2 regions of the Pseudoalteromonas sp. SR43-5 genome follow, and region 1 is predicted to be linked to the other one. Evidence: predicted binding sites of a transcription regulator. Region 1 holds the regulator's gene; the other holds the start of a gene.
The links. Region 1 encodes LexA, which represses DNA repair genes until DNA is damaged. Its sites were predicted from a motif close to TACTGTATNNNNATACAGTA; they were not measured.

Region 1 (6,393 bases):
CACCGGGTTTTACCACTACACTGTATTCTTTTGATTTAACTTCAAACGGTGCACCACTTTGTGCGTGACTAGTAAAGCTAACGCCAACTTCTCGGTTTTGTACTATTTGTGTACTTTGCTCTGCTTGCTCAAGCGAAGGCTTTCCATTAAGCCCTGTTACATCACAAAACACGTCATACAAAGGTACTAAAGCAAAGGCAAAGGCAAACATGCCTATGCAAATAAGTACCAAACGTTTGAGTAGCGGTGCGTGTGTCATTACTTAATAACCGGCGGCGTAGAAAAAGTATGATATGGCGCTGGAGAGTCAACTTCCCACTCAAGGCCTTCTGCCCCTTCCCATACTTTTGCAGGCACTTTATCACCGCCACGCGCGCATTTAATTACCACAGCTACAAACAACAATTGCGATAAACCAAAGGCAAACCCACCAATACTTATGATTGCGTTAAAGTCGGCAAATTGAAGAGCGTAATCGGGAATTCGACGCGGCATACCAGCAAGCCCTACAAAATGCATAGGAAAAAACAGTACGTTCACGCTCACCAGCGATAGCCAAAAATGCCATTTAGCCAATGTGATATTAAACATATTGCCCGTCCACTTGGGCAGCCAGTAATAAGCCCCCGCCATTATCGAAAATACAGCCCCTGTTACTAATACATAATGAAAGTGCGCCACTACAAAATAAGTATCGTGATATTGAAAATCAGCAGGTGTAATTGCCAGCATCAATCCCGAAAAACCACCCAAGGTAAACAGCACAATAAACGCAATACTAAAAAGCATTGGCACTTCAAAAGTTATTGAGCCTTTCCACATTGTGGCAACCCAATTAAATACTTTTACTCCTGTAGGTACCGATATAAGCATGGTCGCGTACATAAAAAACAACTCGCCAGCGACCGGCATCCCAGTGGTAAACATATGATGAGCCCATACAATAAAGCTCAATAGTGCTATGGAGGATGTGGCGTATACCATTGAGGCATAGCCAAAAAGTTTTTTACGAGAAAAGGTAGGTACTATTGTAGATATAATGCCAAAGGCAGGAAGAATCATAATGTATACTTCGGGGTGACCAAAAAACCAAAAAATGTGTTGGAACATCACCGGGTCGCCACCGCCTGCGGCATCAAAAAAGCTGGTCGCAAAATACTTATCGGTAAGTACCATAGTGACAGCCCCTGCAAGCACTGGCATTACGGCTATTAATAAAAAGGCAGTAATTAACCACGTCCATACAAATAAGGGCAACTTCATCCATGTCATGCCTGGGGCACGTAAGTTCACTATGGTTACAATCACATTGATTGCGCCCATTATTGAGCTAATTCCCATAATATGTACGGCAAATACAAACAATGCAGTATTATCATTACTGTATGTTGTGGACAGTGGTGCATAAAAAGTCCAACCAAATGCAGGCCCCCCACCAGGCATAAATAACGATGCCAATAGGATTAAAAACGCAAACGGTAAAATCCAAAAGCTCCAGTTATTCATTCTTGGCAATGCCATATCTGGCGCGCCAATCATGAGTGGTATCATCCAGTTAGCAAGGCCTGTAAAGGCGGGCATAACCGCACCAAACACCATAATTAAACCATGCACTGTGGTCATTTGATTAAAAAAGTGAGGGTCGACCAACTGTAAACCTGGTTGAAATAATTCAGCTCTGATCACCATGGCCATTGCGCCACCAATTAAGAACATGGTCAGCGAAAAAATTAAATATAAACTACCTATATCTTTATGATTAGTTGTGTAAAGCCAGCGTTTAAAACCTTTAGCTGGGTGATGAGCATGATGAGCTTCATTGGCGTTAGGTTGTTCTACTATGCTACTCATTAGTTCGCCTCCACTTTGGCATCAAGTGCTGTCTGTATTTGACTCGGTTGAATAACATCACCCGTATCATTACCCCACGCATTACGTTTATAAGTAATAACCGCAGCTAATTGCTTTATAGATAACTGCTTGGCAAAAGCTTGCATTGCCGTACCGGGTCGTCCATGGATAACTACATCAATGTGATCTTTTATATCGCCAAGCACTATCGGGCTGCCTTTAAGTGCAGGAAATACGCCCGGTAACCCCATGCCAGTAGGTTGATGACATGCAGCACAATTAGCCATATATACTTGTTCGCCTAAAGTCATTAATTCTTCTTTTGGGAGGGTTTTATCAAGTAATGCGGCATCTGCTAATGCTGCTTTTTGTTTAGCCTGCTTTGCATCTGCAAGCCATGTTTTAAAATCAGCCTCAGATTTAGCGACCACCACAACGGGCATAAAGCCATGGTCTTTACCACACAACTCAGCACATTGGCCTCGGTAAGTACCTTCTTCGTTTATGTTCGTCCATGTTTCGTTTATAAAGCCGGGGTTAGCATCTTTTTTAACTGCAAAATCAGGTACCCACCAAGAGTGAATAACATCGTCAGAAGTCATTAAAAATCGTACTTTTTGATTTATTGGCAGTACAAGAGGCTTATCAACCTCAAGTAAGTAGTTAGGATTTTTATCTGCAAGATTCGCGATTTCATCTTGCGGGGTAGATAAAATAGAGTAGAACTCTACATCTTCACCCATATATTCATAATGCCATTTCCATTGCGAACCCGTAATTTTAATAGTGAGATCAGCTTTGCTGGCATCTTCCATTGCAATTAGGGTTTTAGTGGCTGGTACTGCCATAGCAATTAAAATAACAAACGGAATTGCAGTCCAAAGTATTTCTACTTTAGTGCTTTCGTGAAATTGGGCAGGTACAGCCCCTTTAGATTTACGGTGATGAATAAGTGCCCAAAACATAATTGCGAACACTATCACCCCAATCACACAACATATTATAAATATGGTCATGTGCAGCTGATATACATTATTGCTTATATCGGTTACGCCTTTGCGCATATTGTATTGGCTGTTAGCCAAAACTGGGTGCGAAAAAACACATAATATAAGCCACAAGGTAGAGGTCAGTTTACCCATGTGACGGCTCCTTTGATGCTATTGCGAATGCAAAGCGAAGAGGCATACGGCTTAAACGCCAATTCGTTATTTTTATTTTTTTAGCCAATCTTATTTAATATTGATTGGTTTTGCTGCGCCAACAACGAGTTTGTGTATATTGTGTGTTCTCAAAACTAAAAAGCTGTGAGTTATTATTAGCTCAGCACATTAACAATTAGCTAAAAAACGAACAACAAGCAAGTTTTAGTATAAAAAACAATCAGGTGATATTGAATAATTAATAAAAAATCGGTAATCAACTGGGCAACAGGAAGTTCAAAATATGAGCAAAACAAAGGGGTTTAACGCATTCGGAGGGGGAAAATATAAGTGCAAAAAAGTTTACAGCTTAAATAGTCAGTGGGCTGTTTACGCCCTTTTTTTAGTACAAATTTTAAAACAAAAATGCGTACTAATTAGTACGCATTTATAAAACTGCTTGTTTAAAAGCTATTTTTAATAGTCACATCCAATCAGCGTTTCTTATAACGCCAACGGCTAAGCCTTCAATATTAAAAGACTCATTCTCAAGATCTACTTCAATAGAGTCAAAATCGTCGTTTTCAGCATGAAGTAATACTTTACGACCCGCTTTCTCAAGACGTTTTACAGTTACGTCTTCGTCTAGGCGAGCAACAACAACTTGTCCATTTTCAGCGGTTTGAGTACGATGTACAGCAAGTAAATCACCATCCATAATACCAATATCTTTCATGCTCATACCGTTAACGCGTAGTAAAAAATCTGCAGCCGGTTTAAACATTAATGGATCGATTTTGCAGTGACTTTCAACGTGCTCTTGCGCCAAAATAGGTGAACCAGCAGCAACACGCCCTATAAGCGGTAAACCTAATTGTTCTGGCTCTTCTTCTTCAATTAATTGAATACCACGGCTTGCACCTGGTTTCATTTTAATTGCGCCTTTTTTAGCAAGTGCTTTTAAATGTTCTTCAGCAGCATTGGCACTTTTAAAACCTAATGTTTGCGCTATTTCAGCACGTGTAGGAGGCATACCAGTGTCTTTAATAAAAACTTTAATTAGTTCGAGTATTTGAGCTTGGCGGTTCGTTAATGGTCGCATACAACTGGTTTTCCATACAGTACATTTAACTGTGAGTATATACAGTTAAATAAAAATCGCAAATTTAAATTAAGCCTTAAAATAGCTAAAGTAATTTCACTTGTGTACATTTTAGGGATATAACTAAAGCTAAGTTTATAAATGATTAAAAATGCAAAGGAGACATTATGAGTATTTGGTACCAGCCCATCACCTTAGAGCTGTGCAAGCAGTTAGAACAAGGCATTAATGGCCAAGGAACATTAATGAAAACTATGGGGATAGAAGTCACAGAAATTGGCGATGATTATTTGGTTGCCACAATGCCGGCAATTCCTGAGCATCATAACCCAATGGGGATGGTTCACGGCGGTGCTAACGTTGTACTTGCCGAAACAGTTGCCAGCTATGCCGCTAACTTTGTTGTCGATTTTACTAAATTTTACTGTGTAGGACAGGAGATTAGCGCAAGTCATTTAAAAGCATCTCGCAACGGCACTTTAACAGCAACGGCAAGAGCGTTTCATATTGGCAAACGTAGTTCAGTGTGGGAAATAAAAATTACAAATAGCCGCAATGAGCTGTGCTGCGTATCAAAAATGACCGCAGCAGTCGTAGAGCGAAGATAGTTACTTTTCGATTGGGTAAATGGTAATTTCCATACCCGCACCAATCGCAGATATACGCAATAATGTATCTGCATCTAAGGCTTGATTAAAGCACTTAGGAGAAGTCCCTGATTCAAAACCAATATCAAACGTTCTACGTGAACAGCTTAACCATTGCTTTAGCGCGTTACGCGAACACGATTCAATAAGCTCACATATATGGTTTATGGCTTTATCAGGTGTGCTCACCTCACCTGTAGCTTCAATACGCGCTAGTTGACGGTATTCGTCTTTGTCATAATGTAAAATCGTCGCGACTTTTTTCAAGTCCGCCACTAGCAAACTAATATCTTGCTTTGATTCAAGCTCAAGATCTACATTTAAAAATTGAATTTCCGACATCGTTTCGTATTTATCCTCTAATAATTTCATTGCAAACTTTAACGCAGTTTTACCGTTATACCAAATCAACTATGCCCTAATAACCACTTTATATGGATATTTCGCAGCTTTTAAGTATTTTTTAGCATTTAAAGCTAGCTGGATATCAAACATCCAGCTCAATTAAACAGATAAGTCATGTTAGGAATTTAAGTGTAATCTTTTTTATTTTTAAATGATTACAGTAAGCTATAGTTTAAACTGCGACAAAATGTCGCAGTAACTTATCCCATTAATGTAATAAACTAGCCTCTAAAAATAATAAGACTAAAACATGAATAAAAAAATATTTAAACATGCTCGCAAGTTCCATAAATGGTTAGGATATTTATTAGCACTACAAATTTTAGCATGGTTACTAGGTGGTTTAATTATGAGTGCAATCCCTCTTGATAAAGTTCATGGGGAGCATCTTGCAACACGTACTCTTAATAACCCATTTACGCAGGCTGATTATGTTGCCTCCCTTGACGATATTGCCTCTCAGGTGGTTAATCCAACACAAATAATTTTTGAGAACTTCTTAACTACACCACTTATTACTGTCTTTAGTAATAACGAGCAGCAAAGCTTCAATGGAATAACAGGCCGACCATTTGAACCGCCAACTAAAATACAAATTACCGCAAATGCTAAAGCACACTTACTTATTGACGCTCAAGTAACAAGCGCTGTACTACTAAAGCAAGGTACGCGGGAAGTCGGATATAAAACCAATGTTTGGCAGGTCCAATTTGACGACACATTTAACACAACACTGTACTTGTCAGAAAATAACGGCAAAGTTGTTACCGTTCGCAGCACGCTATGGCGAATTTTCGACTTTTTTTGGATGTTACATATTATGGATTACGATGAGCGAGAGAATTTTAATAATCCACTGCTTATTAGCTTTTCAGCAACCAGTGTACTTTTTTGTTTAAGTGGAATATTACTACTTATACAAAATATACGACTAAAACGATTTATCCGAATTAAAAATAAGAATAAATCAAAGTAGTCATATTGGTTTTTGAGAGCTAGCGCCCACTTATCAAAGAGTAAATAAGCCTAGGGCTTATTTTATTCCAAGTGCTTAAATCGACTCAAATGTCGCTTTAACATTTCGTTTTCGAAAATCAACTCATCACGCTCATCCAGCAATTGTAAAACTAAAGCTATTGCCGACCAATCTAACGAAAAGTCATGTTGGATACGGGCCGCTTTTTTAACTAAGGTCACTGCAGATACCGTAAATTGCCACTGCGTAACATGATCCCCCTCAATTGGA
Region 2 (6,393 bases), on a different contig from region 1:
AAAACAAAATCTTGTAGTTCTGCGTCATTATTTGAAATAGAAGCCGAGCTATTTAATAAGTTACTTTGAAGGGTATTAAACCAGTTTAATAGTTTGTCTTGCCATATTCTTAGTTGTTTTAGTACATGCGCATTACTTTGTTCAGTTGAGATATTATTTAAAATAATACCTAAATCAAAAACAGGTGTTGGTATATCCATATAATCTTTAACACCAATAAAGCTTTTATTATTGTTTGGTAAAGTTGTTAGATTATTGTCAAAGCGCTCAGTTAATAAAATATCGAGTATTTTTAGCGAAATTGTTTTGCAGCCCACTTTAAAGTTTATTAATTCCATGCCTTTATCTTAATTTACCTATTAATGCTTTAAGGATAGAACAAATTAAATAAATAGCTTAAAGATGGATAAAATTTAACAGAGATAGGGCAACTAGAAATTATTAGATGGTGCTAGTGAGGTTTTTTATGGCACGTTTAAATTGATTCTCAAGCTGCTTTTTTCCTAATAAACCTAAGTGTTGAATCACTTTTTCATTACTTTCATTTTGAAGTACTAACTTTATTAACAGTTGTTTATCAGACTCTGTTAATTGAGATATACAAGAAGGTGACTGGCTCAGTAACTGCCAAAGAGTTGCAGAGATACTAAATTGAGTGAAGTTACTTTTAGTGAGCAGCGCTAGTCGCTCGTGAGTCTCTAGGCTTATTAACTCGTCGCTAAATTCTTCAATTAGGATATTCACGAGTTGCCAATCTAGTGTTTTAAAGTGTGTTAAAAGCCCATAAAAAAAATCGTTTTTAAACTGCTTTTTCAAAGGTTGAATAATTGTACTTTTGTCACTTAAGCATTTAACCACAAGCGCCGAATGTTCAGCGGTGCTTTTATCGCGTTGATAACCTAATTTTACAGTATCAAACCCTAGATTTTGCCAAAAATTAAGTAACTGCGCTGTTGCCCCAAAGCTTGCGCCAAGCCAACTACATTGGCTTTTTACCTGCGATTCGCAAAAACTAAGTAGCTTTTTACCAAGTCCTATATTGTGGGAACTCGGATCAATCGCTATTCGTACAACGCGAGCGCTCAGTTGCGTTAAACAGTCATTATTAAAGCTAAGCTGTGAGAGTGCTTGCGCCATTAAATGCCCTTGCGGACGGCGCTCTCCACTTATAATCTGTAGGGCAAGTTCTTCACTCAAACCACCTTCTATGGCGATTAAGCATACGCCAACTAATTGATTATTAATTTTGCTAATAAATAGTCTTTGCGATGGTGCGTCTAGTAGTTGGCGTAAGTCGTTGACACTACTTTGATAGTGAGCCAGTGCAAGTAGGGCAATAACTTGCTGCAGTAAAGGCTCATTGTTTACAAGGGATTGCTGAGTTATTTCGCTATGTACTGGCTGCTCTAATTCATTACTACTTAACTCTATATATTGTGCATCGAGTGCTAGTAGTGTGCGAATGTGTTGCTCAAGAGGATCGTGTTTAGCAAAGCGCAGTGGCTCATCAAGTGTTACAACTTTAGAGGCTTTATAGTGTGCTTTAATATAGTTACTAAAGCGAATGGTATAACCCCTACCATTGCCTTCATACCCAACCAGAGTGCTTGCAAATACTATACGAGGGTAATGAGCTAGCATTAGTAGTAATAACGGAACAGGGATTGCTGCAGCTTCATCAACGAGTAGTAAATCGCACTCAGGTAGTGTGTTTAATAACGCGTCAGGTGCAACGTAGTGCAAGTTGGCGAGCTGTTTATGTTCAGCGTTGTATTGAAGGCTTAACTCTTGGGCTAAATGTTTAAAGCTGCTATGGGTCGCTTTAAACTGAGTGCTGCAAATAATTACTTTTTTATCAGTTAGTTTTGCCGCGGCTAAGCCAAGTGCTGCCGACTTACCTCTGCCTCTATCAGCATTAATGAGTAAAGGCCTGTTTGCACGACCGTTGGCTACTTTTACTATTTGATCAACGCAGTTTTGCTGTGGCTGATAATCAATTTTATTATGAGCTACATAGCTGGCGTTATTACTAATACAGCCACTTTTTTCACTCAAATGAAAAGCGGGTAACGGTTTAATAATAGTCGCGAAACGTTGATTAAATATGCTGTAGTCAATGCTCTGACCGTGTGATTGCACTGTACTTAATGCGGGATCTTGCCAAGAGGCTAAATCATCTAGTTCAGGCAGTAATAAAAACAGTATACCGCCTGCTTTAACGGTGCCGGCAAGTGCTGCAAGTTTATCAGGGTGCAAACCACTAAAACCATCGTAAACAGCATGAGCAAATTCTTGCCCTAAAATTTGGTGAGTGCGAGTAGGCCAGTACGAATTTTTAATCGCGCACCGCTTTGATACAACAAGTGTATTGTCGTTATTTATTAATGAGTTAAGTATTTCATAACACCAAGCTGGGCTGCCCGTAATCAACACTAGCTGACGATGATACGCGCCAGCTAATTGTTGCTCTAACTCATTTAGGTGTGCTTTATACCGCTTGTAATCGTGCATAGGCCGTTACTAACCATTTACTACCAAGGTCGTCAAAGTTAACTTGTACGCGAGATTGCGCGCCACTGCCTTCGTAATTAAGTACGGTACCAATACCAAACTTAGCATGCAAAACTCGTTGTCCTAAGTTAAAGCCACTGTCTTCAAATGCGGCATGGCTAACTGATGCGCTAAAACGCCCAGCGGCAGGTGGGCGAGAAACCTGTGTTTTAATACGGATTTCTTCTACGCAGTCTTCAGGGATTTCGCGTAAAAAGCGAGATGGGCTATGGTATTTTTCTTGCCCGTATAAACGGCGACTCTCAGCATGGCTAATATATAACTTATCCATTGCTCGTGTCATGCCTACATAACAAAGGCGGCGCTCTTCTTCTAAGCGACCCGACTCTTCGTTGCTTTGCTGAGAAGGGAACATGCCTTCTTCTACGCCTACCATAAACACTAGCGGAAACTCTAAGCCTTTAGCTGAGTGAAGCGTCATCATTTGTACGGCGTCTTCGTGTTCTTCTGCTTGTCCTTCACCTGACTCAAGTGACGTATGGGCTAAAAAGCCTTGTAAAGGTGAGCTGTACTCTTCGTCTTCAGGCAGCTCATACTGATCACAAGCGCTAATTAGCTCTTCTAAGTTTTCTACGCGAGCACGGCCTTTTTCACCTTTTTCGGCTTGGTACATTGCCATCAAGCCTGAGGTTTGAATTGTGTACTTGGCTTGCTCATGCAAAGTTAGATCGCTAATTTTATCTTCTATTTGTTCAACGAGTTCTACAAACTTACTTACTGCACCAGAAGCACGACCAGATAAATGCTGTTGTTCTACAATTGCTTTTGCGGCATACCAAAGCGGTAACGATTCTGCTCGTGCACAATCGCGTATATGGCTCAATGTTTTATCGCCAATACCGCGTGCTGGCGTATTAATTACACGCTCAAACGCGGCATCGTCTTGACGATTACCTACTAGGCGTAAGTACGACAACGCATCTTTAATTTCTTGTCGTTCGAAGAATCGCATACCCCCATAAATACGGTATTTTAAGCCTTCTTGCAGCATAGCCTCCTCGAGTACACGAGATTGCGCGTTACTACGGTATAAAATTGCGGCATCTTGCAGGGCATTACCTGCATTTAACCAGCTTCGTAGTTTGCTACTTACAAAGCGTGCTTCGTCTAACTCATTAAATGCCGCATAAATAGAAATTGGCTCGCCGTCGTTACCGTCGGTCCACAAGCTTTTACCCATACGCTCTGAGTTATTTTGAATTAATGCATTAGACGCTTTCAAAATAGTTGCTGTTGAACGGTAGTTTTGTTCAAGACGAATGGTTTCTGCGCTAAAGTCAGTTAAAAATCGTTTAATATTTTCGATTTTAGCACCGCGCCAACCGTAAATACTTTGGTCATCGTCGCCTACAATCATGATACTGCTTGTATCGCCTGCAAGTAACTTTAACCAAGCATATTGAATGGTATTTGTATCTTGGAACTCGTCTACGAGCATATGTGCAAAGCGTTGCTGATAATGACGCAGTAACGTTGGGTTATTTTTTAACACTTCGTAGCTGCGTAGTAATATTTCGGCAAAATCTACTAGGCCTGCTCTATCACAGGCCTCTTGGTAGGCGGCGTAAACACGCAGCATCATTTGCTCGTTAATATCGTATGCTTGAATATCTTTAGGGCGAAGTGCTTCATCTTTTTTAGCGCTGATGTACCAGCCAAATTGTTTGGCGGGCCATTTTTTATCATCGATATTCATCGATTTTAATAAGCGCTTGATCATCCGAAGTTGATCGTCAGAGTCTAAAATTTGAAAGGCTTCTGGTAAGTTAGCTTCACGGTGATGAGCACGTAAAATACGATGCGACAAACCATGGAACGTACCAATCCACATACCACCTACAGGGGCTTTTAGTGTTTCTTCAACGCGGCTGCGCATTTCTTTAGCCGCTTTATTAGTAAAGGTTACGGCAAAAATACTGTAAGCAGATGCTTGCTCAACTTGCATAAGCCACGCAATGCGATGAACTAACACTCGTGTTTTACCAGACCCAGCACCTGCTAATACCAGCATGTTTTGTAGTGGGGCTGCAACGGCATCGCGTTGTTTGTCATTTAAGCCATCGAGTAATTGTGAAACGTCCATCGTTACGCCTTTTTAATCAATATTGTGGGCAGTATAACAGGTGTTTTTGTTAGGCTAAATAAAATACTGTTTTTATAAACAGCTATTTATAAAATAGCCTTAAAAACGAGTAACTTGATAATTTTTTGAACAAACAAAAAAGCGTAAAAGCATAACAAAAATTGCTAATTTGACCTAAAGTTAGCAAAATTTACTAACTCTCTAAATCTAGACTAATTTAACTATTTGATTTGTAAGCTTTAATAAATTGGCATAGAGTGTGTAAGTAAATAATTATAAAATCAAATAAATACAGAGGTTAGTATGGCAGATCAAGGTTCTGGCGGTAACGTAATCGCAGCATTATGTAATATATTTTTTCCTGGTTTAGGGCAGTTAGTGCAAGGGCGTATTTTAGCGGCTATATTTTTTGCACTCGCTATTATAATAAGTTACGCACTAATTTATGTGCTTGTAGGTTTTGTACTAGTGCCTATTATTTACTTATGGTCGATTATTGACGCAGCGCGTTATAGATCGCGAAGTTAACTGCTTTAAAGTTGAATAAAATAGCGCCCTTGTGGCGCTATTTTACTTTATATGTCCTGTGGTTTGCGGGCGTTTACGTATATAATTACGCAATTAAAGATTTACAGGCAAATCCTATGGAATATCAATTTATTCGCGACCCTATTAGTGGGCTACGTATTAAAATAAGTAGTGAACACGCTATTATTGGTCGCTGGCTAAACGAAGAAATAGGCAAAGACAAAGTAGCTATGGTTCAAGCGCTTATTGCATCGGTGAGTTCAAGCTATGAGCCGCTAACGCTAAAAGGCCAAGAAATAGATTTAATATTAACCAAAGACGAAGCACTATTTGAAGCCCATGCGCTTCATCAAGACAGTGAAGACCTAATAGCGTATCAAGATGACGATTTAGCGCTTGAAGAAAATGGTTTAAGTAGTGGTTGTGGCTTTGAAGATTTCATTGATTTAATTGATTCATGGGCTGAATTTAGCGGCTCAAAGTAAACTACATATTAAGATAGTGCTGATGCGTTAAGCTTCCTTTATCTGTACTATTACACTAATCAAAAACGACAGGAATGAATATGTCTGCCAATTTAAACAAGCTAGTAGTTATGCTAGAAATGCAAAATGCCATGAACACTAAAGTACATGAGCAATGGTTTACTCAAGGATTCGAATGGTACCGCGCTATTTGGGTTGAGTGCGCTGAAATGCTGGATCATCATGGTTGGAAGTGGTGGAAAAAACAAACACCAGATACTGAACAAGTTATTTTAGAGTTGGTTGATATTTTTCATTTTGGTCTATCGCTTAGAATTGACGGCAAAACTAGCTACGAAGACTTAGCAAAGCAACTTGAAGCTGAGCTTAGTAATGCTCAACAAGCGGATGACTTTAAACAAACGCTAGAAATATTAGCGGCTTCCGCCGTTGCAGATAAAACGTTTAATGCCGCTGCCTTTGCCGGCTGTATGGCGCAAATGGGTATGGATATTGATGATTTATATCGCGGCTACGTAGGTAAAAACACGTTAAACTTTTTCCGTCAAGATCATGGCTACAAAGACGGTAGCTACATTAAAGAGTGGAACGGGCAAGAAGATAACGAGCATTTAGTTGAAGTAGTTAAAAGCCTTGATACAGAACATGCAGATTTTGCAAAGTTAGTGTACCAAGGCCTTGAAGCGCGTTACCCAAAAATCTAGCCCACGTAAACTGAGTTAAATA

Region 2: the regulator LexA is predicted to act here: its motif matches at 4,719-4,738, upstream of uvrD (DNA helicase II).

What each region holds. Positions count from the first base shown of each region.
Region 1 is NZ_JACJEA010000019.1:80,451-86,843, forward strand. Features, by position in the region: gene H5090_RS12755 (cytochrome c oxidase assembly protein) at 1-259, opposite strand, end outside; gene ctaD (cytochrome c oxidase subunit I) at 259-1,851, opposite strand; gene coxB (cytochrome c oxidase subunit II) at 1,851-2,993, opposite strand; gene lexA (transcriptional repressor LexA) at 3,478-4,095, opposite strand; gene H5090_RS12775 (PaaI family thioesterase) at 4,263-4,703, shown strand; gene H5090_RS12780 (hypothetical protein) at 4,704-5,084, opposite strand; gene H5090_RS12785 (hypothetical protein) at 5,398-6,123, shown strand; gene H5090_RS12790 (chaperone modulator CbpM) at 6,186-6,393, opposite strand, start outside.
Region 2 is NZ_JACJEA010000012.1:115,378-121,770, reverse strand. Features, by position in the region: gene H5090_RS09345 (chemotaxis protein) at 1-338, opposite strand, end outside; gene H5090_RS09340 (GNAT family N-acetyltransferase) at 442-2,511, opposite strand; gene uvrD (DNA helicase II) at 2,489-4,654, opposite strand; gene H5090_RS09330 (hypothetical protein) at 4,958-5,182, shown strand; gene H5090_RS09325 (YacL family protein) at 5,299-5,667, shown strand; gene H5090_RS09320 (dUTP diphosphatase) at 5,748-6,371, shown strand; gene yrfG (GMP/IMP nucleotidase) at 6,387-6,393, opposite strand, start outside.